Linked DNA regions of Limnospira fusiformis SAG 85.79. The protein of the gene in region 1 binds, or shares a complex with, the protein of each later gene. Links are inferred from orthologs where the notes say so. Each region holds a gene or a part of one and is shown in the gene's direction. Other genes may lie near its edges. The genes, in order: uvrA and mfd.

The links.
Region 2: the proteins of uvrA (region 1) and mfd are in contact, whole or in part, in a crystal structure (PDB 4DFC), measured with the Escherichia coli proteins. The link is inferred for Limnospira fusiformis SAG 85.79 from one-to-one orthologs.

Annotation. Positions count from the first base shown.
Region 1 is NZ_CP051185.1:4,917,567-4,928,820, reverse strand. What follows is about bases 742-4,167. They hold uvrA (excinuclease ABC subunit UvrA), read left to right. Parts: upstream 742-1,063; coding sequence 1,064-3,967; downstream 3,968-4,167. Other genes in these bases: HFV01_RS23185 (RuBisCO large subunit C-terminal-like domain-containing protein), read right to left, coding at 742-1,001. Outside these bases: more of HFV01_RS23185, read right to left, coding at 1-741; nickel pincer cofactor biosynthesis protein LarC, read right to left, coding at 4,200-5,441; HFV01_RS23170 (L-threonylcarbamoyladenylate synthase), read left to right, coding at 5,578-6,246; HFV01_RS23165 (WD40 domain-containing protein), read right to left, coding at 6,307-9,843; HFV01_RS23160 (AAA-like domain-containing protein), read right to left, coding at 10,304-11,254. UniProt on the Escherichia coli protein: The UvrABC repair system catalyzes the recognition and processing of DNA lesions. UvrA is an ATPase and a DNA-binding protein. A damage recognition complex composed of 2 UvrA and 2 UvrB subunits scans DNA for abnormalities.
Region 2 is NZ_CP051185.1:597,960-609,824, forward strand. Bases 4,444-8,480 are described here. They hold mfd (transcription-repair coupling factor), read left to right. Parts: upstream 4,444-4,776; coding sequence 4,777-8,280; downstream 8,281-8,480. Other genes in these bases: HFV01_RS02950 (alginate O-acetyltransferase AlgX-related protein), read right to left, coding at 4,444-4,494. In the rest of the region: HFV01_RS02935 (ferrous iron transporter B), read right to left, coding at 1-1,142; HFV01_RS02940 (FeoB small GTPase domain-containing protein), read right to left, coding at 1,066-1,734; HFV01_RS02945 (SGNH/GDSL hydrolase family protein), read right to left, coding at 2,168-3,289; more of HFV01_RS02950, read right to left, coding at 3,286-4,443; HFV01_RS02960 (energy-coupling factor ABC transporter ATP-binding protein), read left to right, coding at 8,900-9,643; HFV01_RS02965 (CAAD domain-containing protein), read left to right, coding at 9,936-10,346; HFV01_RS02970 (class I SAM-dependent methyltransferase), read right to left, coding at 10,398-11,351; HFV01_RS02975 (serine/threonine-protein kinase), read left to right, coding at 11,444-11,865. UniProt on the Escherichia coli protein: Couples transcription and DNA repair by recognizing RNA polymerase (RNAP) stalled at DNA lesions. Mediates ATP-dependent release of RNAP and its truncated transcript from the DNA, and recruitment of nucleotide excision repair machinery to the damaged site.

The DNA of each region.
Region 1 (11,254 bases):
TCATTGCCATAGTCAGCTAATACCTGGGGAATAATCCCCGCATGGATACCAGCAGAAGGGACTGGGAAAACATTACGCGATCGCAAAGTATCCCGAATTTTGGCTTCTTCGGTGGGGTCAAAAGGTAAACTACCATAATGGGCGGGATATAAAACCGCATCCGCCCCCGCATGGGCCATGAGAGTCCCCAAAACCACAGAATAAGCCAAACCGTGATCCGGTGATGCACAGAGGCTACCAGCAAAGGCAGGATGCACAAAAATCGGAACATTGATTTCCGGGTCAGTGGCGATCGCCTCCAATACCGAAAATCCGTAGGTTAAAACATTTAATAATAGGGCATTTGCGCCGGCCTTAACTAGGGTCCTGGCTTTTTCGATCAGGGCGATCGCAGAACCGGTGATATTTACCGCATAGAGGACGTTGCGACCCGTTTCGCTTCTCACCCTATCTAACACGGTCCGACAGGCCTTTAAGCGTTCGAGAGTGGGCGCTGTGGGCAAGTCTGGGAGGATTTCATCATCTTTAATTAGGTCTAATCCGGCAAAGGCCACCTGTTCCAAAATATCCGCGTGGTCGGCGGCGGACAACCCCAAGGCGGGTTTGAAAATCGCCATAATTAGGGGTCGGTTGGGGACTGCTAGGCGATCGCGAATTCCTGTAATTCCTAGTTTGGGGCGTTTCCCGTAATTTTCCCCCAGCCGGACAGCAATTACCTTTCCACTACCCGCCATGGAATATTTGCCAAAAATCATGGTTAGTAGGCTGGGGATATCGTTTTCTACGTTAGCCTCTGGAAAAGCAACGGTAACAATGCTATATTTTTGATCATCTGTTTGGATATTGATCACCTCTCCTAAATGCGATCGCATCACCTCTTCCCGGTGCTGAAAACGTGCATCCCAAGTTCCCGCTGTTTGTCCAATGGCGATTACTTTCCCTTGACGTTCTGGATCTATTCCCGGGGGAAATCGATAGTCTACCTCAATACTTCTAACCATAGATAAGTTCCTAGCCCTCAAATTATCACTTCTCTGATTATTGATTATCCTACCTTAACCTAATGGCTAAACCTGCGAAATTTTCCGATCTCCAATCTACCATATCCCCGGCTAGTCTGAACACTATTAGAATTATCGGGGCGAGACAGCATAACCTGAAAAATCTCAATCTGGAACTTCCCCGCGATCGCCTGATTGTATTTACTGGCGTTTCAGGTTCTGGGAAATCTAGCCTAGCTTTTGATACCATTTTTGCTGAAGGACAACGGCGTTATGTCGAGTCCCTTAGTGCCTATGCGAGACAATTTTTAGGACAATTAGATAAGCCCGATGTTGATGCGATCGAGGGGTTGAGTCCCGCTATTTCTATTGACCAAAAATCCACCTCCCATAACCCTCGGTCTACCGTGGGAACAGTTACCGAAATTTATGATTATTTACGTTTATTATTTGGTCGGGCGGGTTCCCCTCATTGTCCTATATGCGATCGCCATATTGCCCCCCAAACTATTGACCAAATGTGCGATCAAGTTATGGCACTTCCTGAAGGCACTAAATTCCTTATTCTTGCGCCTGTTGTCCGAGGGAAAAAAGGCACTCATCGCAAACTCTTATCTAGTTTAGCATCTTCAGGTTTTGTCCGGGTCAAAATTGATGGGGAAATTCTCGAATTGTCTGACCATATAGACTTAGACAAAAATCATGTCCATGATATTGAAATTGTCATTGATAGACTTATTGTGAAACCGGGGTTACAGGAACGTTTAGTTGATTCCCTAACTACCTGTTTACGCCATGGGGAAGGTGTTGCTATTATTCAGATTTTGGATAACCTCAGTATATCACCAGAAGAACAATTCCCCAAACCGCAACAATTGGTATTTTCCGAAAACTTTGCTTGTCCTGAACATGGGGCGGTTATGGAAGAACTTTCACCCCGCCTATTTTCTTTTAATTCTCCCTATGGCGCTTGTCCCGCTTGTCATGGTTTGGGACACTGGCGGACTTTTTCCCCAGAATTGATTATTCCTGACCCTTCACAACCTGTTTATAATGCGATCGCCCCTTGGTCAGACAAGGACAATTCCTTTTATTTATCCCTACTTCATAGTGTCGCCCAAGCCTTCGATTTTGAGATTTCTACCCCCTGGAAAAAACTGACACCCGAACAACAGCATATTATTCTTTATGGGAGTGATGAACCCATTTTAATAGAAACTGATTCCCGCTACCGAGAAAATCGCAGTTATTACCGCCCCTATCTCGGTGCAATTCCCATGTTACTCCGACAATATGAGGAGACAGGTTCCGAAGCACAAAAGCAGAAATTAGCCCCTTATTTGGTTGACCAACCCTGCGAAGTCTGTCACGGTAAACGATTGAAGCCAGAGGCGCTATCTGTCTATTTGGGACAGTATAATATAGCAGATTTAACCGAGGTTTCCATTCGGGATTGTTTGGATAAAATTAATCAGCTACAATTGAGCGATCGCCAAGCCCAAATCGGGGATTTAGTCTTACGCGAAATTAAGGCAAGATTACAGTTTTTGATAGATGTCGGTTTGGATTATTTAACCCTCGCTAGATCCGCTTCTACCTTGTCCGGCGGAGAAGCCCAAAGGATTCGATTGGCTACTCAAATTGGCGCGGGTTTAACCGGTGTTTTATATGTCTTAGATGAACCTAGTATTGGCTTACATCAACGGGATAATGGCAGACTATTAAATACCTTAATCAAGTTGCGAGATTTAGGCAATACCTTGATTGTAGTTGAACATGACGAGGAAACTATCCGCGCCGCTGATTGGTTGGTTGATATCGGTCCTGGGGCGGGAGTTAATGGCGGAGAAATTGTCGCCCAAGGGGATTTAAAAACTTTATTAACTACTCAAAAATCCCTCACGGGTGCTTATCTTTCTGGACGCAAAAAAATTGAAACTCCCCCCAGCCGCCGTCCCGGAAATGGGCGATCGCTATTTCTCAAAAACGCCCATTGTAATAATCTGCAAAATATCGATGTCGAATTACCCCTCGGTAAATTAGTCTGTATTACTGGGGTATCAGGTTCCGGTAAATCTACCTTAATTAATGAGTTATTATATCCCGCCCTCCAACATCATTTTTACGGGAAAATTGCCTTTCCTAAAAAATTAGATAAAATTCAGGGATTAGATGCTTTGGATAAGGTCATTGTCATTGATCAATCTCCCATAGGACGCACTCCGCGATCTAACCCCGCTACCTATACGGGAGTATTTGATATTATCCGAGGACTGTTTGCAGAAACCATTGAGGCGAAAGCTAGGGGATATAAGCCAGGACAGTTTTCTTTTAATGTTAAAGGCGGACGCTGTGAAGCCTGCGGCGGACAGGGGGTAAATGTGATTGAAATGAATTTTCTTCCTGATGTTTATGTGCAATGTGAGGTATGTAAAGGCGCACGATATAACCGGGAAACTCTCCAGGTTAAATATAAGGGCTATTCTATCGCTGATGTCTTGAATATGACCGCTGACGAGGCTTTAAAGGTTTTTGAAAATATCCCCCGCGCTACCACTCGGCTGCAAACTTTGGTTGATGTCGGTTTGGGTTATATTCAGTTAGGACAACCTGCGCCTACCCTTTCTGGGGGAGAAGCACAACGGGTTAAATTGGCTTCCGAATTGTCAAAACGCGCTACTGGTAAAACTCTGTATTTAATTGATGAACCAACTACGGGATTATCTTTTTATGATGTTCATCAGTTATTGAATGTTTTACAAAGGTTGGTTGATAAGGGTAATTCTATTATGGTCATTGAACATAATTTAGATGTGATTCGTTGTGCTGATTGGGTGGTGGACTTGGGACCAGAAGGAGGCGATCGCGGTGGTCAAATTGTCGCCACCGGAACACCCGAAGATATTGCTAATAACCCCCATTCCTACACCGGATTTTATTTAAAACAACTGTTAACAACTTCCTAAAAAAAACCGAGTTACAGAAACCCGGTTTCTTTCCTATACACAGAGAAACCCGGTTTCTTCAGAGAAACCGGGTTTCTTTGATTCTGGGGTTTCTTTCCTATATACATAGAGACCCGGTTTCTTTCCTATACACATAGAAACCCGGTTTCTTCAGAGAAACCGGGTTTCTTTGATTTTAGGGTTGATTTCCTATATACAGAGAAACCGGGTTTCTTTGATTCTGGGGTTTCTTTTATGATAATTTTTGTTGTATTAACTGCCAATGTTGTAAGGCGTTTTGATGAATATCTAGCCAGGGGATTTGATGCTGTTGGGCGAGGGTAGCGCAGTCCTCATATTCAGGATGCACATTAATAACGCGATCGCCTGAAAAAGCCACCTTAATTCTGACTAAACCATATTCAGTGTCAACCGTCTGTAATTCGCGGTCAAGAATAGTGCGACATTGCCAACTTTGACGAATCCCTAAAGTAGTAGTTTCGGCAAAGAGAATATTCCGGCAAGTATCCACAGCTTCCGGGTGACAAATCACAGTTAATAATATTCCGAGGCGAGACTTTTTCATGGTCACAGGTTGCACAAAAACATCCACCGCCCCCGCCGATAATAAAGCCTGAGAAGCATAGGCGATCGCTTGGGGGCTAAGGTCATCAATTTGAGTTTCTAATACTGCCACCATTTCCTCATCATGATTATGGAAAGTCCCCGCCAAACCATGACTTTCCGCCTTGGGTTTATCTGTATCCTCAGTTTCCCCTAACCAGAGGCGGAGAATATTAGGGATGGGAAAATTTGACGAACCCGCCCCCAGTCCCACCCGTTTCAGAATCATCGGCGGTGGCGGTCCGAATTCTGTAGCCAAAGTTACAGCGATCGCCGCCCCCGTTGGGGTAACTAATTCTCGTTCAATGCCATTGCTATAAACTGGAACACTACGCATTTCCCAGAGTTTCAGAACAGCAGGGGCAGGTACTGGTAAAATTCCATGGGCTGCCCGGAATGTGCCACCACCTACCGGAAAAGCAGAACAATAGAGGCGATCGATTTTTAGCCAGTCCAACCCCAAACAGGTTCCGACAATATCCACGATCGCATCTGTCGCCCCCACTTCGTGAAAATGTACTTTTTCCGGGTCAATACCATGAACCGCCCCTTCCGCCTCCGCCAGCTTGCGGAATACCGCTAAACTCATGTTTGCTGCCCTTGGGGGAAGTTTTGCCGCCTTGATAATGGCTTCAATGTCTGGTAGGTGGCGAGTGTGATGATCGTGGCTGGTCAGGTCTACATGAACCTTCGTGGCTTGTTGACCCTGGCGAGTTACCTTTTCAGCCCATAGCCGATATTCTTCAGCCATTCCCAGCCTTTCTAGCTGTGTCGTGAGATACTCCAGGGGAACCCCGGCATGAACTAACGCTGCGAGGCACATATCCCCAGCTATTCCAGTGGGACATTGAAGGTAGGCTATATTGATCATTTTCCGCCGTCTGGTTTGAGTGATATCGATTTGAGTTTAAAGTTATTTTACTCAAAAATTGGGCATGATCGGATCGTCATTCTGACTTTAAACTTTTAATGGTTCGATCATTATTCTAGTTCATGGACTTTATTATATGGCTACTCTGTACGAAATTCATCCCCAAAATCCCCAAAAACGCACCATTGAACAAATTAAGGATGCCCTCAAGCGTGGGGCAGTCATGCTTTACCCTACCGATACCGTTTATGCGATCGGTTGCGACCTCACCGTTAAATCTGCCGTGCAAAAGGTGCGACAAATTAAGCAGATTTCCAATGATAAACCTCTCACCTTTCTCTGTTCATCCTTATCTAATATTGCCGATTATGCCATAGTTACTGATGCCGCCTATCGCACCATCAAAAGATTGATTCCGGGGAGTTATACTTTTGTACTTCCCGCCACTAAACTGGTGCCGAAATTGGTGATGTCACCTAAGCGCAAAACTACCGGAATTAGGGTTCCTGATCATCCCGTGTGTTTAGCTATTTTGGAATCTCTGGGAAACCCAGTAATTTCCACTTCTGCACATATTAAAGAAGAAGATGAACCCTCCGCCTTAATTAAAAAAATTCCCCAAGAGTATGATAAGGTTCAGCTTTTTGATGCTTTGGAGAATTTGGTTGATATTATTGTTGATGATGGCGCTGATTTGGATTATCAAGTTTCCACAATTATTGATTTAAGTGCTGATGATCCTGTGTTGGTGCGGCGCGGAAAAGGATGGGAGGCGATCGCTGATTGGGATCTGCCAGAAGAATAGCTAAATAGCCCCAATTTTAGGGGCTAGGTTAAACTTTCATCAAACTTTAATTAATAAACTTTAATTAATGCGATCGCACAAATTTCTTTCCTCATCCTTTAATTCCGGGTAATAATCCAGGTAATCTTGGATGACATAACAAGCATAACTCAACTCATCTAAATTCATAATCTCAGCCAAATTCCAGATAATGACTTGATTATCATCTCCCCCAGAAATCATCCATTTTCCATCATTACTAAAAGCCACAGTCCGCACCGACCCTTGATGTCGGATCAAAGTTCTTATTTTCACCCCTTCATTAGTCCAAAGTTGAATAGTGCCATCCCAACTAGCCGAAGCAATCATCTGACCATCTGGTGAAAAAGCCACCTTATCAACAGTCCCCTGATGATGCAAAACTATCGGTTCTCTACCATCTAAAAACCATAATCTGAGCGTGTTATCTGTACTAGCAGAAGCAATCATATCACCCTGGGGACTAAAAGCCACCCCCCAAACACTACCCTGATGATTACCAATTAACCGCGTCCCAGACCCGTCTATATATACAACTCTGACTTCCGTATCCTCGCTACCTGTAACCACCATTTTACCATCAGGACTAAAGGCAATTCCCGTAATGGATTCCGAATATTCCCACTCCCGTAGAAACTCCCCCACTCGACTCCACAACTTCACCTTATTATCATTTCCCACCGAGGCTATAACCTCACCATTTGGCGAAAAAGCTAGTTGATTTCCCCCCATAGAATGAGCATTATTAATAACCTTTAATAACTCTCCCTCCATATTCCAGAGGCGAATACTTTCATCCCAGCTACTCGTCGCCAAAATTTCACCATCAGGAGAAACCGCCAGACCAATTACACCCTGATCATGACCTTCTAGGCTTCCCAGTAAATTACCCTGCATATCCCACCGATAAACCTCTCCACCCCAACTACTAGAGAAAACTTGCTGATGGTCTGGAGTGAAAACTGTCGCCCGCACATTGTCTTGATGTCCTGATAGCACAGTAAAAAACCGATTCTTAACTTTCCAGAGTTTAACCTCCCCATGGAAGTCAGCAGAAGCCAGAGTTTCACCATCAGGACTAAAGGAAAGTTGGGTCATAGGCGCAGTATGGGAAGCGAAAGTTTGCAGGTGTCTACCGTCAGGACTCCATAAACGAATACTTCTATCCCAACTCCCAGAGGCAATTATATTACCATCAGGAGAAAAAGCCACAGTTCTAATACTATTCTGATGTTCTCCGAGTACAATGGCAGACCTTTCATTAATAGACCATAATTTCAGTTGTCTATCCTGACCTCCCGCCGCTATATACTGACCATCAGGAGAAAAAGCTAAAGCCTCCACAGCTTGTTGAGAATGTTCAAAACTAGCTACTAACTCCCCTCCTATTTCCCACAGTTTTACTCTGCCATCATTACTCGCAGAAGCTAGGCGGTTACCGTCTGGAGAAAAGGCTATCTTTGTCAGCGATTTAGTATGACCCACAAATTCATTGAGTAAAGTCCCATCCCTGCGCCAAAGTTTTATAGAACCCTTAGTGCTGGTAGTGGCTATGGTGTCTTGACCCCAAATTATCAGATCCAATATTTCTTCCTCATGGGCGGAAAACGTGAACACCAACTTACCTTGATTTGACCAAATTCTGACTTCCCCATTGCTGTCTCCTGTGGCTATATAGCCGTCTGGGAAAAAAGAAAGGGTTCGTAATTCATAGGTAAAGTTATCGATAATATTAAGTAGTTTACCCCGTCGATTAAAAATTAAAACTTGATTATTTTTGTCGATGTCCTCCCTTCCGTCAGTATGGGGATAATTGGCGCGGGAAATAATTCCTATCTGTTCCCCATCTTCCGTCCAATTTAAAGCCCAAACTCGGTCTTGGTGACGACCAAAACTATTATATTCATTCATCCCATAAACAGATTGACTCAGAACGGCATTGACTTTTTTTAGGAGATGATCTTCTACGTTTTGGACATCCTTTAGCCTGATTTTTGCCCGCACAGCATTAACTAAAGCATTCAGGTTATTGTTTGATAAAAACTGACCCTCTGTGGCGGAAATTAGGGCTTCAATTTCTCGGACTTTGGTGATTTCGTAGCTGGCGATCGCTCGACGATATTGGGAGTAAGCTAAACCAGCTAATCCTAGGGAGAAGAATAACGATAAAACCACCGTCGTTAACAGTCGTCGCTGTAGTCTTGAGTTTTTATATTCTTCTAAAAGTCTCGCTTCTACCGCGATTAATTTTTCCGCTTCTAAAGCCTGTTGCATAGCGGCGCGATCGCATTTTTCCGAGGCTGCTAAAAATTTATAATCACCATCACTTAAACTTTTACCTAACGCCCAAGTCCGCGCTTCTAATAACGCTTGACCTCGTAAAAGCCGAGAGTCATCAGTTTGATGAGAAGCTATCCAAGCCTCAAAGTTTTGGGAATAGGGACGTAGTAAATTTAGCTGTAATTGAGTCCATTCTAAATTAAAAATATGCTCATAAATCGGATTTTTTACTTTTAACATATTCCCGGATTTTTCAATTAATCCAGATAGCAAAACCTCCGTTTCTTCCCGACTACCATCAAAGGGTATTTCTGTCTCTAGGAGTATTTTCTGATAAATCCCTAATAATCTTGACGAGATTTGAGAATTGCTAATTATTCTATTTCTAATGGTTCGTAAATGTTCCGGTTCATCCTGTTTCTCCCAATTGGTGATTATCTGGTCAATTACCAAGTCTTTGATCAACTGTTTTTCCGATAATATATCAGCAAGATTTGGGGAAGTTACACCGTAATAATGTTGGGAATAAATCAGATAACATAACTTCTGAGTTAAAAATGGCTGTCCTCCCGTCCAGTTTAAAATTTCTTCCAGCAAAATTTGGTCATTAAAACCGGGAACATTTAATCCCTGTTGTAGGGGTTTCGCTTCCTCTAGGGTAAACCCCGAAAGTGCGATCGCTGTGCCAATATTAAAAGGTGTTCGGGTGCGATCTCTAATTAAGTCGGAGGGATTAGCTACCCCAAAAATCGCAAAATTTAGCCGCTGATATGCTGGTTCAGTTGCCCGTTGATTATAACAAAATCGAATAAAGGCAAACCAATCATCTACCGGAAATGGCAAACTTAAAATAGTGTCTATTTCATCAACAAAAATGCAAAATTTATCCTGGTTAAATGTAGGCAGTAAAACTTCCACTATAAACTGATTTAATTTTTGTACCAATGAAAGTTCGCCTTGTTCTTGCCACCAGATTTTAAATGGCATAGATTTTAATAACCCAAACCCGCGCCAAAGTTCTACAAAAATTCCCTTATACCACTGCATTGGGGTGACATCTTCACTACCAATAACCGTCATGTCTAAGGTCGCACAACGTATTCCTTCTGCTTGTAAACGGTGGCGGGTTTGCACTAACAGAGACGATTTTCCCATCTGACGAGAGTTGAGAACATAAGCAAACTCTCCCCGTTTTAAGGCTTCATATAAGTCTGTGTCTGCCTGTCGCTTAACATAGCTAGGACAGTCTGTATGCAGACTACCCCCGACTTGATAAATTGACCGATATTCAGTTATCATAGTTAAAAATCTATAGCCAATTATGATAATTATCTGACTCTTACAATTACTCTTACAATGGCTCAAATCATCAACAGCTCTATCTTAAATTTTGGTAAAGAAAACATCCGATTCACCAAACGCCTATTTTGTCAAGATGCTAATTTTTTGCCCTAGCCAAATCCTCAAAAACTCGTGCATCGCAATTTAAAAATTTCACCAAAAAATATTAATATTTCACGATATATATAGGGTTTCCAGCTTTTTTTTTGCGTGTAGTCACAAGAATGCCTTTATTGCAATTTATATGAGTATAGCAAAACCCCCATGCTGTCGTCAAGTATTTCAGAGGAGTTATCAATTAAATTGTATTAAATCTTAACATGAGTTGGAAAATCAAAACTATCTTGATGAAGTTATTAGTAAAAGTTATTTTTTGGGGGTGTTTAAAGGCTGTGGGTGAGAGTCCCAAAGAATCTATTTAATTTTGGCAAATTTGGCGATCGCCATTTGGAGTATCGGGATTAATTGGTAAGTAATCGCGCACCCATTCACAAGCATAATTTTTCACCGATTGATAATTAATAGAATTATCGAGATTCCATAGAATAGCCACCCCATCAGTATCAGTAGAAATTAACTTTTTACCATCATTGCTAAAACTCACCGACAAAACCCTAGTTTGACGGGTGCGATGACCATTAAAAACCGCCAATTTTTCACCGCTAACAGTCCATAGTTTCGCACTTCCATCTGTTCCCACCGTCGCCAGTATTTTACTATCTGGGGAAAAATTAACATCAGATACAATATCATTATGATAAGTTTTAAAACTGTTAATTAAATTGCTATTAACATCCCAAATTTTCACCATATCATCCTCAGCTACCGAAGCCAAAAAGCGACCATCAGGAGAAAAATCTAAGCCTAATATAGTTCCGGTGTGGTATTGACTTAGTTCCCGTTTAAGACTACCATCAACTCCCCAAATTTGCACCGTTTCACCACTACCACCATAAGCAATTAACTGACTATCTCGGCTAATAGCAACTGTGCGGATAGTCTGTCCTTGTGAAGACCAACTGTTTTGCAAAACTCCATCTTTATTCCAAAGTTTGATAGTGCCATCACCACCACCACTCACCAGAAATTCACCATTAGGACTAAAAGCCACCGACCAAACAGGTCCAGTATGTTCAGTTAAAGTGTTGAGTAAAGTTATGTTGGTTCCATCAGGTGAAATTTGCCACAGTTGAACAATATTGTCATAGCTACCAGTAGCTAAAATCTGATTGTGATAATCAAAACTGACCGACAAAACTCCCCCATCGCTAGTAGGAATAGTCTGTAATAACTCCCCATTAGGTCGCCAAATTTTGAGAGTTTTATCATCACTACCAGTTACCACAAAACTGTCATCCTCAGAAAATAC
Region 2 (11,865 bases), 4.3 Mb from region 1 along the record:
TCCAATAAACCAACCAACCAGTTAAAGACTCCGGTTAAATGACCAATCCAAATAAACACGGAAACCCAAATAAATAGGGGGACTATTTCCCAAAAATATCCCTTCATACGCAGATAGGTTTTGATGAGGATATTCTGTAACTTGGGTATTCTCAAAGGGGGAACTTCCATATAAAATTCGGATCTATTTCCGGGAATAATCCGAGAAGTTAATGCGCCGACTATTAGAAAAACGGAGAGGATAAATCCCCCCCAAATTAATAGGGCTGTTGGTTTCATGGAAAGTAGTCCTAAAATCACGCCCCACTGGGCGGCACAGGGAACAGCTAGGGCGAGGAGAAAAATGGTAATCATCCTCTCCCGACGAGTTTCTAGGGTGCGGGTGACGACAGTTGCCATAGTATCACATCCTAAGCCTAATACCATGGGAATTACCGCCCTTCCTGATAAGCCTATTATCTTAAATAACTGATCTAGCATGAGAGATAGCCGGGGTAAATATCCACTATCTTCTAATAGGGAAAACATGAGAAAATAAGTCCCTACTACGGGTAAAACAATAGCGATCGCATAACGAACTCCTAGAGTAATAATACCATAATCATTAGCCAATAAATCCTGGAATATCTCTAGGGGAATTACGGCGGCTACGAAAGCATCTACCCTGGGATTAATATAGGTTTCAAAACCGCCTTCAATTAGGTCTACTAGAGTCCCCGCGCCAAACTCACCGACAAATTTATAAACGCCGAAATATAGGATGATTAAAAGTAGAGGAAACCCGGTAATCGGATTAACTGTAATCTGGTGCAATTTTTCGGCTAGGTCTGAGGTGTCGGTGGCTGATTCGGTTAAGACTTCTTTTTCAATATTCCCGGCTTTTTCTTGTCGGGTAATGGCGATCGCACGACTAATAGGAACATCAAGACTGACCTGGGCTTCCATAATAGCCAGATCATATTCTTCCCGATAGGGGCTGGTTTTTATGGTCTCCAAAAATTGGGGATCTCGCTGCAAAATTAGTAGGGCTAAACTTCTATGGGAGAGGGTATAGGAGGGGAGACTATTATCTTTCAATAACAGAGATTCGATGTGAGCGATCGCTATTTCTATGGTCGGAGGATACACTACTGGACTCAACATAATCTACTACCTTGGTTTTTAATTCTTGAACTCCAATATTATGGGCTGCAGCCATTAACACTACGGGAATACCTAGCTTTTCCTCTAAGTCTTCAGCATTGATTTTAATACCAAGATGGTCGGCTTCGTCAATCAGATTAACTGCTAATAAAACTGGTAATCCGGCTTCTAGTAATTGTAGGGTTAGGTTTAGCATTCTCCCTAAATGTTGGGCATTTACTACATGAATGACCAAATCTATCCCCCTAGTCATCAATAGGTCTCGACCGACTTTTTCTTCTTCGGTAATGGGTAAGAGAGAATACATCCCTGGGGTGTCTATAATGGCGATCGCTTTGTCTCCAATTATCATGTCTCCTGTGGAAATATCTACGGTGGTTCCCGGATAGTTGGAAACTGTGGCATAATAGCTAGTTAGGGCATTAAATAATACGCTTTTTCCCACATTCGGAGAACCCACTAGGGCGACTGTAGGCTTATTTGACACCGCCGAGAAATGGCGATCGCTTTTCGGTCTCCACCACTTCCACCAAGGTCTCGGTGAGCTAGAAGTTTGACCTGAACAGTTTTTAGAGCAGTGATTACAACTCATGTAGATTATTAGTAATAATTTACTTTTATTTAATCCATGAATTATAGAATATCACTACAATATCGTCAATCACAAAAATTCCCGGTTTCTGGCTATAAAACATAATCTAGGATTATCTAAACATGGTTTTAGATACAAACATTAAATCAATCGAAAAAAATTTAGATGATAATGGTTCTCATTATCGCAGAAAATCTGACGAGAGAATCGGTACTTGACAAGCCCCAATGTTAATGATAGAGTGGAATCTATAGGTTATGCTCCTCTTGGTGTGGGTTATGTCAGCTACAAGATAAATTATAGGAACCCAAAGCCAGTAAAGCCGTAGTGACATTGACCAATTTCGGGAATAGAGACTCGAGAAGATTTCGCCGCGATGCACGAGTATTTTTTAGGCCAAAATTAGGGGGCTTGACAAAATTCCACATTTATGCTAATCCCCGTCAGAGTTGAAGTGGTGAGTAAGTAGATGTTTGGTAATTAATTCCGCCGCCAATGCGTTTCCGGCGATATTCCAGTGGCTGTCATTAGGTCGGTAGAGTCGGGTAGTCTGGGAAACCTGCCTAAAATCATCTAATAAGTCGATATAGTTGATATTGTATTGAGAAAGGCGATCGCGTAGGAGGCGGTTAGGGTGATCAAAATCCAAACCTTGGGGGTCATCAGGCTTGAGGATATCAATAACTTGGGATTGTAATTGTTTATTGACTTGTACCTCGCTAGGAATAATCACAATGGTTAGGTCAATATTTCGATAATCGCAAATCTCCTTAATGCGGCGAATATCCGCCATAGCGTCTTCAAAAAACCCTAGGAAAATGCCGTCCCTTGTCCTAATATCAAACATACGACTTAGGTTAGAAACCTGTTCAAGATAGGACTCATCAGTTAAGGTGGGGTGGTCGTCTTTATATTCGAGGTTATTGGGGTTATAGACAGTCCCTTCAAACTGAGTTTGGAGTTTAATCAAAGATTGTAAAAAGGCGACGGTATAGAAGGTGTGCTTATTTCTATCGAGGGAAGTTAGGTGATTGTCGATAAAATCATTACCAATATAAAAGGATAGGAGGATTTTATCAGGATTAAGCACTAACCCTTCATTAATCAATAAAGCCAAATAGGCGGCGGGTCCTAAGCCAGGAATTCCCATATTGATCACTTCGATATTTTTATCTTGGCTGTTTAGCTGTTTCTCAATCAAGGTTAAATAATTATAGTGATAGGGAACTATTCCAAAGGCGAAGGAATCACCAATTCCCAACATTCGATAAATACCCTCCGGTTTTGCTTGGGTAAATTCCACATCTTTAAAGCCATGGGAGTTTAGTTGAAAGTCAAAATCTTGGGCGTGGGGTCTTCCTCGCCAACGATTATATGAACGGTTATAGAAAACAAATGTGGGATTAATTCTGTGATAAATCCTGAAGGTAGCCTCGGTTAGCAGAAATGTAATTCCCGCGATAATTAAGGTTTGGCTAAAAAATTTACAAACTGGGTTATTAACAATGGCTTTTATCGGTAATTTTCGGGAAATGTTTAACTTGTCTTGGTTCATTTTTCCTCGGTGGCGAATACGGAGTCGGTAATTTTAACTAAGTGTTCAAACAAGATATCTTTAGCCAGTTGGTTTCCGTGGGAGTTCCAATGGGGTTCTTGGAATAGATAGAGATGGCGGTTTTGTTGTTCTACTCTAAATCTAGGAGTGAGGTCAATATAGGGAATGTTGTTTGACTCCAAATGGGAGATGAGGATATTTTGCTGACAGGTAATGTCATAATCATCTAAGTTTAGGTAAAAGGTAGACTGGAGTTGATTTAACAAGTGGTCGTTAACCTGGTATTCGTCGGGATAGATAGCCACGATAAACTTAATGTTCCTGGCTTGGAGAATGGCATTCATTTCTGAGATGCTATCCAAGATATAGTTAATGTTAGCATCACGATCGCCATTTTGTAGCTTCTCGATATTGCAGAAACTCATCCGACCACGTTCTACATCCAGAAATTTCTCCAGGGACAGAATACCTGGGGATGTTTCGGGTTCGTCTAAGGCGATCGCCTCGGTAGTCGCCACTAACTGACTCTGGGGGAGTTGATGAGACTGTTGAGACTGTTGAGACCTAGCGGCTTCTCGAAAGATTTTATATTTTTGTTGAATAAACAATAAGAGTCGTGATTTAGGAATAATCGGATAGCCAAATATTATTAACTCCTGACGGCGGTCAATATCAATGTAAAGGTCGTTAACAATAATTCGTTTTCGATAGGGGTCAGCATCAAGAAAATCATTCCCCACAAAAAAACCCAAGACGACTAAATGGGGATTATACTGCAATCCATATTTTTTCAATAAGGCTAGTTGTTCGGCGGTATGGGTTCCGGGATATCCAGCATTAATGACATCGACTTGATGCTGTCCGTAATGTTCCCGAAATTGGTTTTCTAATAAAGCGGTATAGTTGCCTTGTTGACCACCAGCCCAATTAAAAGAGTCGCTGAGAATGAGCATCCGAAATATATCAGGATCTGGTTGGAGGGGATAGTCTCGGTCATTGAAGCCAAATTGATTATTACCGTTAGCATGACCGCGAATTTTAAACCCTAAGTCAGGATCGTATTTATAGAGTCCGCGAAATAAATAGGGTTCGGAGACAATCATGATTACTTCTACTAAGAAGAAAGGTACAATTGTCCAGCAACACAGTAGGAGTAAAATTTGCCGTAAGGGCGGTAATTTTACAGATGGTAATAATTTTTTCATGAAGCCTTATGAATTTACTTCCTCGCATGATTAATAGGATAGCAGTCCCGACGGATATTGTCCATACCTATCTCTGATGGATAACTGGGAATAGGGAGGGGCATGGTTTGGGAGTAGAAATACTTGATAATAGTGTAATCAAAAGGCAGAAGGGAAATGGGCGGATGATGTGGAGTTGATAAATAGGCAATCAGGGTAAGTGGGGGAAATCAGAGAAGTTGCCGTCAAAATAGCCCAAAGGTTATAGAATATAAAAATATTTTGTTGTCAGTCGGCTAACTTATGACCTTTTCTGCTGTAGTTCGGACCTTGGGGCGATCGCCTCTGACGGCTGAACTTCTGACTAAACTGAACCAACAGCAAGCTCTTCACCTTAACGGTCTTCCCCGTGTTCCCAAAGGACTGACGGCTTCAGCTTTAGCCCAGGAAGCGGGGTTAAACCTATTGGTGATAACAGCTACTTTGGAAGAGGCTGGTAGGTGGTCAGCCCAGCTAGAGGTGATGGGGTGGCAGACGGTACACTTTTACCCGACCTCGGAAGCATCCCCCTATGAACCCAGTTATAGCGAAGAGATGGTCTGGGGACAGATGCAGGTATTAGCGGACTTAGTGGCAAGAAACACAGGGAAAGCAGACCCGGTGGCGGTGGTAGCTACAGAGAGGTCTTTACAACCCCATCTCCCTCCGGTGAGCGACTTCCAGAGTTATTGTCTAACCCTGAAGTTGGGGATGACCTGGGAAGGAAAAACCATAGACGAAAAACTCGCCCAGTTGGGATATCAACGGGTGGCAGTGGTGGAAACTGAGGGGCAGTGGAGTCGCCGGGGAGATATTGTAGATGTGTTCCCTGTGGCTTCAGAACTTCCGGTGCGTCTGGAATGGTTTGGGGATGAGTTAGAAAGAATTAGGGAACTGGACCCGGTGACACAGCGATCGCTTGATCGGGTTGAGCAACTAATTCTCACGCCGACGAATTTTGCTCCGATTATCGAAGCGAATTTATCCCTATCTACGGAGACCCTAGAAACTCTCAAATCGGCTCAGATATCGGAGACGAAAACCGGACTATCTCATCTGTTAGGATTAGCATATCACAAGCCAGCTTCTTTAATTGATTATCTACCGGAATTAACTTTAGCGGTAATTGATGAACCTGACCAATGTGCAGGTCATGGCGATCGCTGGTTTGAACATATCGATGAACAGTGGCAAAATGAACAAGGTAAGCTGGTAACAGCAGAAGGGATATCTGTGGAAATTCCGGCAATTCATCAATGCTTCCGGGAGTCCCTAGCGACGGTTGAAAATCGTTTTGATAGGCTGTATCTCAGTGAACTGGCTGATTATAAATCCCCTCTTATTCAGGCTTCCACAGCATCGATAAACTTAGCCAGTCGTCCCGTCCCGGTGACTCCCCACCAATTCGGAAAAATTGCCGAGGTGATTCGCCAACAACGCGATCGCCAATTTACAGTCTTTCTAATTTCCGCCCAACCTAGCCGCTCAGTGGCTTTGTTATCGGAACATGATTGCCCATCTAAATTTATACCCAACCCCCGCGACTATCCAGCCATAGACTCATTAATCCGTAATACCCCCATTGCTTTAAAATATACGGGACTAGCCGAATTAGAAGGGTTTATTCTCCCCACCTTCCGTTTAGTTATTATCACGGACAGAGAGTTTTATGGTCAACACGCTTTAGCTACTTCTGGTTATATCCGCAAACGCCGCCGCGCCGCCTCCAAACAGGTAGATCCGAATCGACTACAACCGGGAGATTATGTGGTTCACCGCCAACATGGAATCGGTAAATTTGTGAAGTTGGAAAGCCTGACTATTAATCAAGAAATCCGCGATTATTTAGTGTTACAATATGCAGATGGAACCCTAAGAGTGGCGGCGGATCAGGTGGGAACTTTATCCCGTCTAAGGCGGTCAGAGTCGAAGGTTCCCCAACTCAATAAGTTGACGGGTAAAGCCTGGGAAAAAAGTCGGGAAAAAGTGGGTAAGTCCATTAAAAAATTGGCGGTTGATTTGCTGAAACTTTACGCCGAACGTTCCCAAAAAACTGGATTTAGCTATCCCCAGGATACACCTTGGCAGCAGGAAATGGAAGATTCTTTTCCTTATCAACCGACTCCCGACCAACTGAAATGTAGCCAAGATGTGAAACGGGATATGGAAAGCGATCGCCCTATGGATCGTCTGGTGTGTGGAGATGTCGGTTTTGGGAAAACGGAAGTAGCAATTAGGGCGATTTTTAAAGCAGTTACGGCGGGGAAACAAGTGGCATTTCTCGCCCCCACAACGATTCTCACCCAACAACATTATCACACACTAAAAGAACGTTTTGCGCCTTATCCCATTGAAATTGGATTGCTTAATCGCTTCCGTAGCGCTAGTGAAAAAAAGTTGATTCAACAAAAGTTAACGACCGGAGAAATAGATATTATTGTGGGTACGCATTCGGTGTTATCTAAACATATTAAATTTCGGGATTTGGGACTGTTGGTAGTGGATGAAGAACAGCGGTTTGGGGTGAATCAAAAAGAGAAAATTAAAGCCCTAAAAACTCATGTGGATGTTTTGACTCTGACGGCGACTCCCATTCCCAGGACGCTGTATATGGCGTTATCAGGTATTCGAGAAATGAGTTTAATTACAACCCCACCACCCTCTCGTCGCCCAATTCAAACCCATTTAGGACCATTAAACCAGGAAACTATTAGGGCGGCGATTTGTCAGGAACTAGATCGGGGAGGACAGGTGTTTTATGTGGTTCCCCGCATTGAGGGTATTGAGGAGAAGTCGGCGGCGATTAGAGAAATGGTCCCTAGTGCTAGATTGGCGATCGCTCATGGTCAAATGGAAGCTGGAGAGTTAGAGTCGATCATGCTCACTTTTAGCGCCGGAGAGGCTGATATTCTCGTCTGTACGACCATTATTGAGTCGGGCTTAGATATCCCCCGTGTTAATACTATTCTGGTCGAGGATGCCCATAAATTCGGGCTAGGACAATTGTATCAGTTGCGCGGTCGTGTGGGGAGGGCGGGAGTTCAAGCCCACGCTTGGCTATTTTATCCGGTTAAAGGTGACGGACAGGCGGCTTTAACAGAAGATGCAGTTAAGCGACTGAGGGCGATTAAGGAGTTTACCCAGTTGGGGTCTGGTTATCAATTGGCGATGCGAGATTTGGAAATTCGCGGCGCTGGGGATATTTTGGGCGCTCAACAGTCGGGTCAAATGAATGCGATCGGTTTTGATTTATATACCGAAATGCTACAGGAAGCTATCCAAGAGGTACGCGGACAGGAAATTCCCCAGGTCGATGATACTCAGGTGGATCTGATTTTGACGGCATTCATCCCATCAGATTATATCACAGATTTAGATCAAAAAATGAGTGCTTATCGGGCGGTGGCATCTTGTCAGGATTCGGAAGAGTTAAGTAGAATTGAGGAAGATTGGAGCGATCGCTATGGTAAAATTCCCGCACCAGCCCAACAGTTACTCCGGGTAATGGAGTTAAAACAAATCGCTAAAAAGTTGGGGTTTGCTCGCATTAGACCGGATGATTCTAAGCAGAATATTGTTTTAGAAACACCTATGGAAGAACCCGCCTGGAATTTATTAAAGCAGAATTTACCTGAACATTTACAGCCTCGCTTTATCTACGGTCGCAAACAGGTAAAGATTCGTGGCTTGGGGGCCTTACCTCCTAGTAAGCAGCTCGATTGTCTGATTCAATGGTTGCAAACTATGCAGGAGGGAATCCAATCATAATTAATAATTAATAATTAATAATTAATAATTATGAAGGGCTGACGACCATCTTAAGAAACCCGGTTTCTTTGAGAAACCGGGTTTCTTGACTTCTGCGGTAGAAACCCGGCTATAATTAATAATTGGGTGGGGGCGCGCCTCCGCTGTGAATTATGAATTCCCCAAGACCATCTTAATAAACCCGCCCCACGGCGAATAATCACTGGTTAGAAACCCGGTTTCTTTGAGAAACCGGGTTTCTTGACTTCTAATAAATAATTGGGTGGGGGCGCGCCTCCGCTGTGAATTATGAATTCCCCAAGACCATCTTAATAAACCCGCCCCACGGCGAATAATCACTGGTTAGAAACCCGGTTTCTTTGAGAAACCGGGTTTCTTGACTTCTAATAAATAATTAGGTAGGGGCGCGCCTCCGCTGTAAATTATGGATTCCCCACGACCATCTTAATAAACCCGCCCCACGGCGAATAATCACTGGTTAGAAACCCGGTTTCTTTGAGAAACCGGGTTTCTTGACTTCTGCGGTAGAAACCCGGCTATAATTAATAATTGGGTAGGGGTGGGTTCCGCTGTGAATTATGAATTCCCCAAGACCATCTTGAAGATAAACGGCGTTTTGATGAAGCGATCGCATTGGGAATCTGATTGTAGCATAAGAGTTGAGAATCTGACATTTAGCTATGCTGGGGAAAAGCCAATTTGGCGGGAAATTTCCTTTAGCTTGAACCCAGGAGAACGTCTAGGGCTTCTCGGACCAACGGGGACGGGTAAAAGTACACTGATGGAAACCCTAATTGGCTTAAAAACTCCTAACAGTGGCAAGATTTGGATTCAGGGAACCTTGGTAGAACCGTCAAGCCTGCGACAGATACGCCGCCAGATAGGTTTTGGTTTCCAAGACCCTAACGACCAGCTATTTATGCCGACCATTTTTGAGGATGTCATGTTCGGTCCCTGTAATTATGGGGTTAGTAATGAGCAAGCCTCAGAAATCGCCCATCAATTATTAGCCCAATTTGGTTTAGCTAAATTGGCTCATCGGTCTGTCCATGAACTATCAGGGGGTCAGAAACGTTTAGCCACCTTAGCAGCCATTCTAGCCCTAAATCCTACCATTTTGATTTTAGATGAGCCGACCAATGGGCTAGACCCGTGGTGGCGGCGTAACTTAGCGGAAATTTTGGTTAATTTACCTATCGAAGTCCTATTGATTGCTTCCCACGATCTACAATGGGTAAGCCGAGTAACAGAGCGATCGCTAATTTTGGGAGATGGCAAAATTCAAGTAGATCGACCCACTAAAGAACTATTGCAGGATAGGGACACCCTGGAAAAATGCGGTTTACCGGATAATTGGGCCTGAAACCTAGCCCGGCGCAAGGGTGATCTATGAAAGTGACTCAATTGCAGGAATAGATCTGCAATACCAGGCGGTATTTCTTCTGGAAACTAGCGGACCGTCTCTGTGATAGGGTAGGGGTGATATTCGCCGAAAAACTCAACTTCAAGGCGTGGACTTGCAGCCGTGGGACACGCGGTGAAGATGCTTGGTGAGGGGTTAAGCGTTCGCTCCCCGAAGACCCAAGAATCCCCGTCCTGTTAGGGCTGGGAGTGTCAATAGCGATAATCTTGTATTAAGTCGAAGGAGATTTAACATGGTAGAACCTACCAAAAGTGCCAACCCCACCACAGCTTCCCCCGAAGGAGGAACTATGACACCCACACCAGACCAGGGACCGAATAAAGAACAATTTGAAGAAATCAAAGAGAAAGTAGTTGTCTTTTTGTCGGAACTACCAGGTTATGTTTCCAAGTTTTTTGGAGAGTATCAAAAACCTATTGTTACTATCCTGTTAATTGTGGTGGCAGTGGTCACAATTAAGGTGTTATTTGCGGTAGTTGATGCCCTCAATGATATTCCCTTGGTAGCTCCCACTTTTGAGTTGATTGGCATGGGATATGCGGCTTGGTTTGTCTACCGTTACTTGCTGAAAGCCTCCACCCGCCAGGAATTAGTACAGGAAGTTAACGCTTTACGCAAACAGGTTTTTGGCAATAAGTCCTAACTAGAAAAACGCCGATTTTCACTTGGGCGCAATAGCGCCCTATTTTTTAAATCAAGGTTTGATGGCAATAATAGTTCGATGACGGGGGTCAGTTTCGATGGTGGTTTGATAGTTCAATCCACATTCAGATAAGGCGGTTTCTACATCAAAGGTATAGTAATCATCCGTCCAGGGTTCTGTACTTTTCATTAAGGTAAATAGCACGGGTGGCAGATTTTGAATGACGGCGGATTTGGGGTTATTATCAACTATGGCTAACACACCATGCGATCGCAAAATTCGTAAGGCTTCTTTAAATATCTTCCGCGTGGCTGTTCGCGGTAATTCATGAATCACAAATTGCAAAGTTACCACATCAAAAGAATCATCAGGAAAACCCGTATTCTCAGCGTTAGCGTGTTTCCACTCACTAATTTTTCCTTGAGTATCCCGCATTTTTGCCACCGATAACATATAGGGAGATAAATCTAAGCCTACTGTTCGGATTGAGGTTTCTTGTCTGTGTTGATAATAACTATGTAAAGCCTGGGTAGAAATTCCCACGGAACAACCTATATCTAAAATATCATGAACTGGGTTAGGGCTATAGTTTTCTAAAACCTGATGAAAACTGTGCCGCAACCTTTCCTGGGCTGTTAGCCATGATAAATCCTCTTTTGGCCATACTCGCAAAGCCATTGAATAGGTAGCAGACTCCGCCTCAAAAGCAGCTTTCCAGCAAAGATTTCCTTCATCATAAGCATGAAAGGGAACTTGATAATAGTCGGGGTAAACTACTGTGGTATCAGTGATTTCTGGGAGTAAGGCTGTTACGCCAGACCCTTCGAGTTGCTGATAAGTTTCTCGCCAGGGAATGCCTTTCTTTTCGGCGGTTTTAATTAACACCCGCCTAGCCTGATATTTCATGAGGTTGAAAATTGGCTTAGTTTGGATGAGAAGATTCACAAATTGGGAGAGGAAATCACCACCAGCCCAGTCGGGTTTGATTTTATCGCTTGTATTCATCAGACGGACATTATAATCATCAACAGTTGATTATCTCATAGTCTTAGGATCTGTGTTAGAGTTAAGGGATAACTATGTCCCAGGGAAAAACTATGAGTCTTTGTTTTAATCCCGCCTGTCGCCACGAAAACCCCAAGGATATTGTATCCTGTGAACGCTGCGGTCAGTCATTAAAGTTAGGCGATCGCTATCGAGGATTGAGAGAAATTGGGTCTGGGGGGTTTGGAAGAACCTATTTAGGCATAGATGAAAGCGAAACTAATCACCCTCCCTGTGCGATTAAACAATTTTTCCCCCTTCTGACTAATGATGCTAAGGTATCCTCTCGCCTCTTCCGTCGAGAAGCCCAAAGTTTACAGGTGCTTAACCATCCCCAAATTCCCAAATTTTTGGCATATTTTTCCATAGATGAACAACAGTATATTATCCAAGAGTTCATTCCGGGAGAAACCTTAGAACAAGAATTAGCGGAAAGGGGGGTATTTGGGGAAAGCAAAATCCGAGATATCCTCAA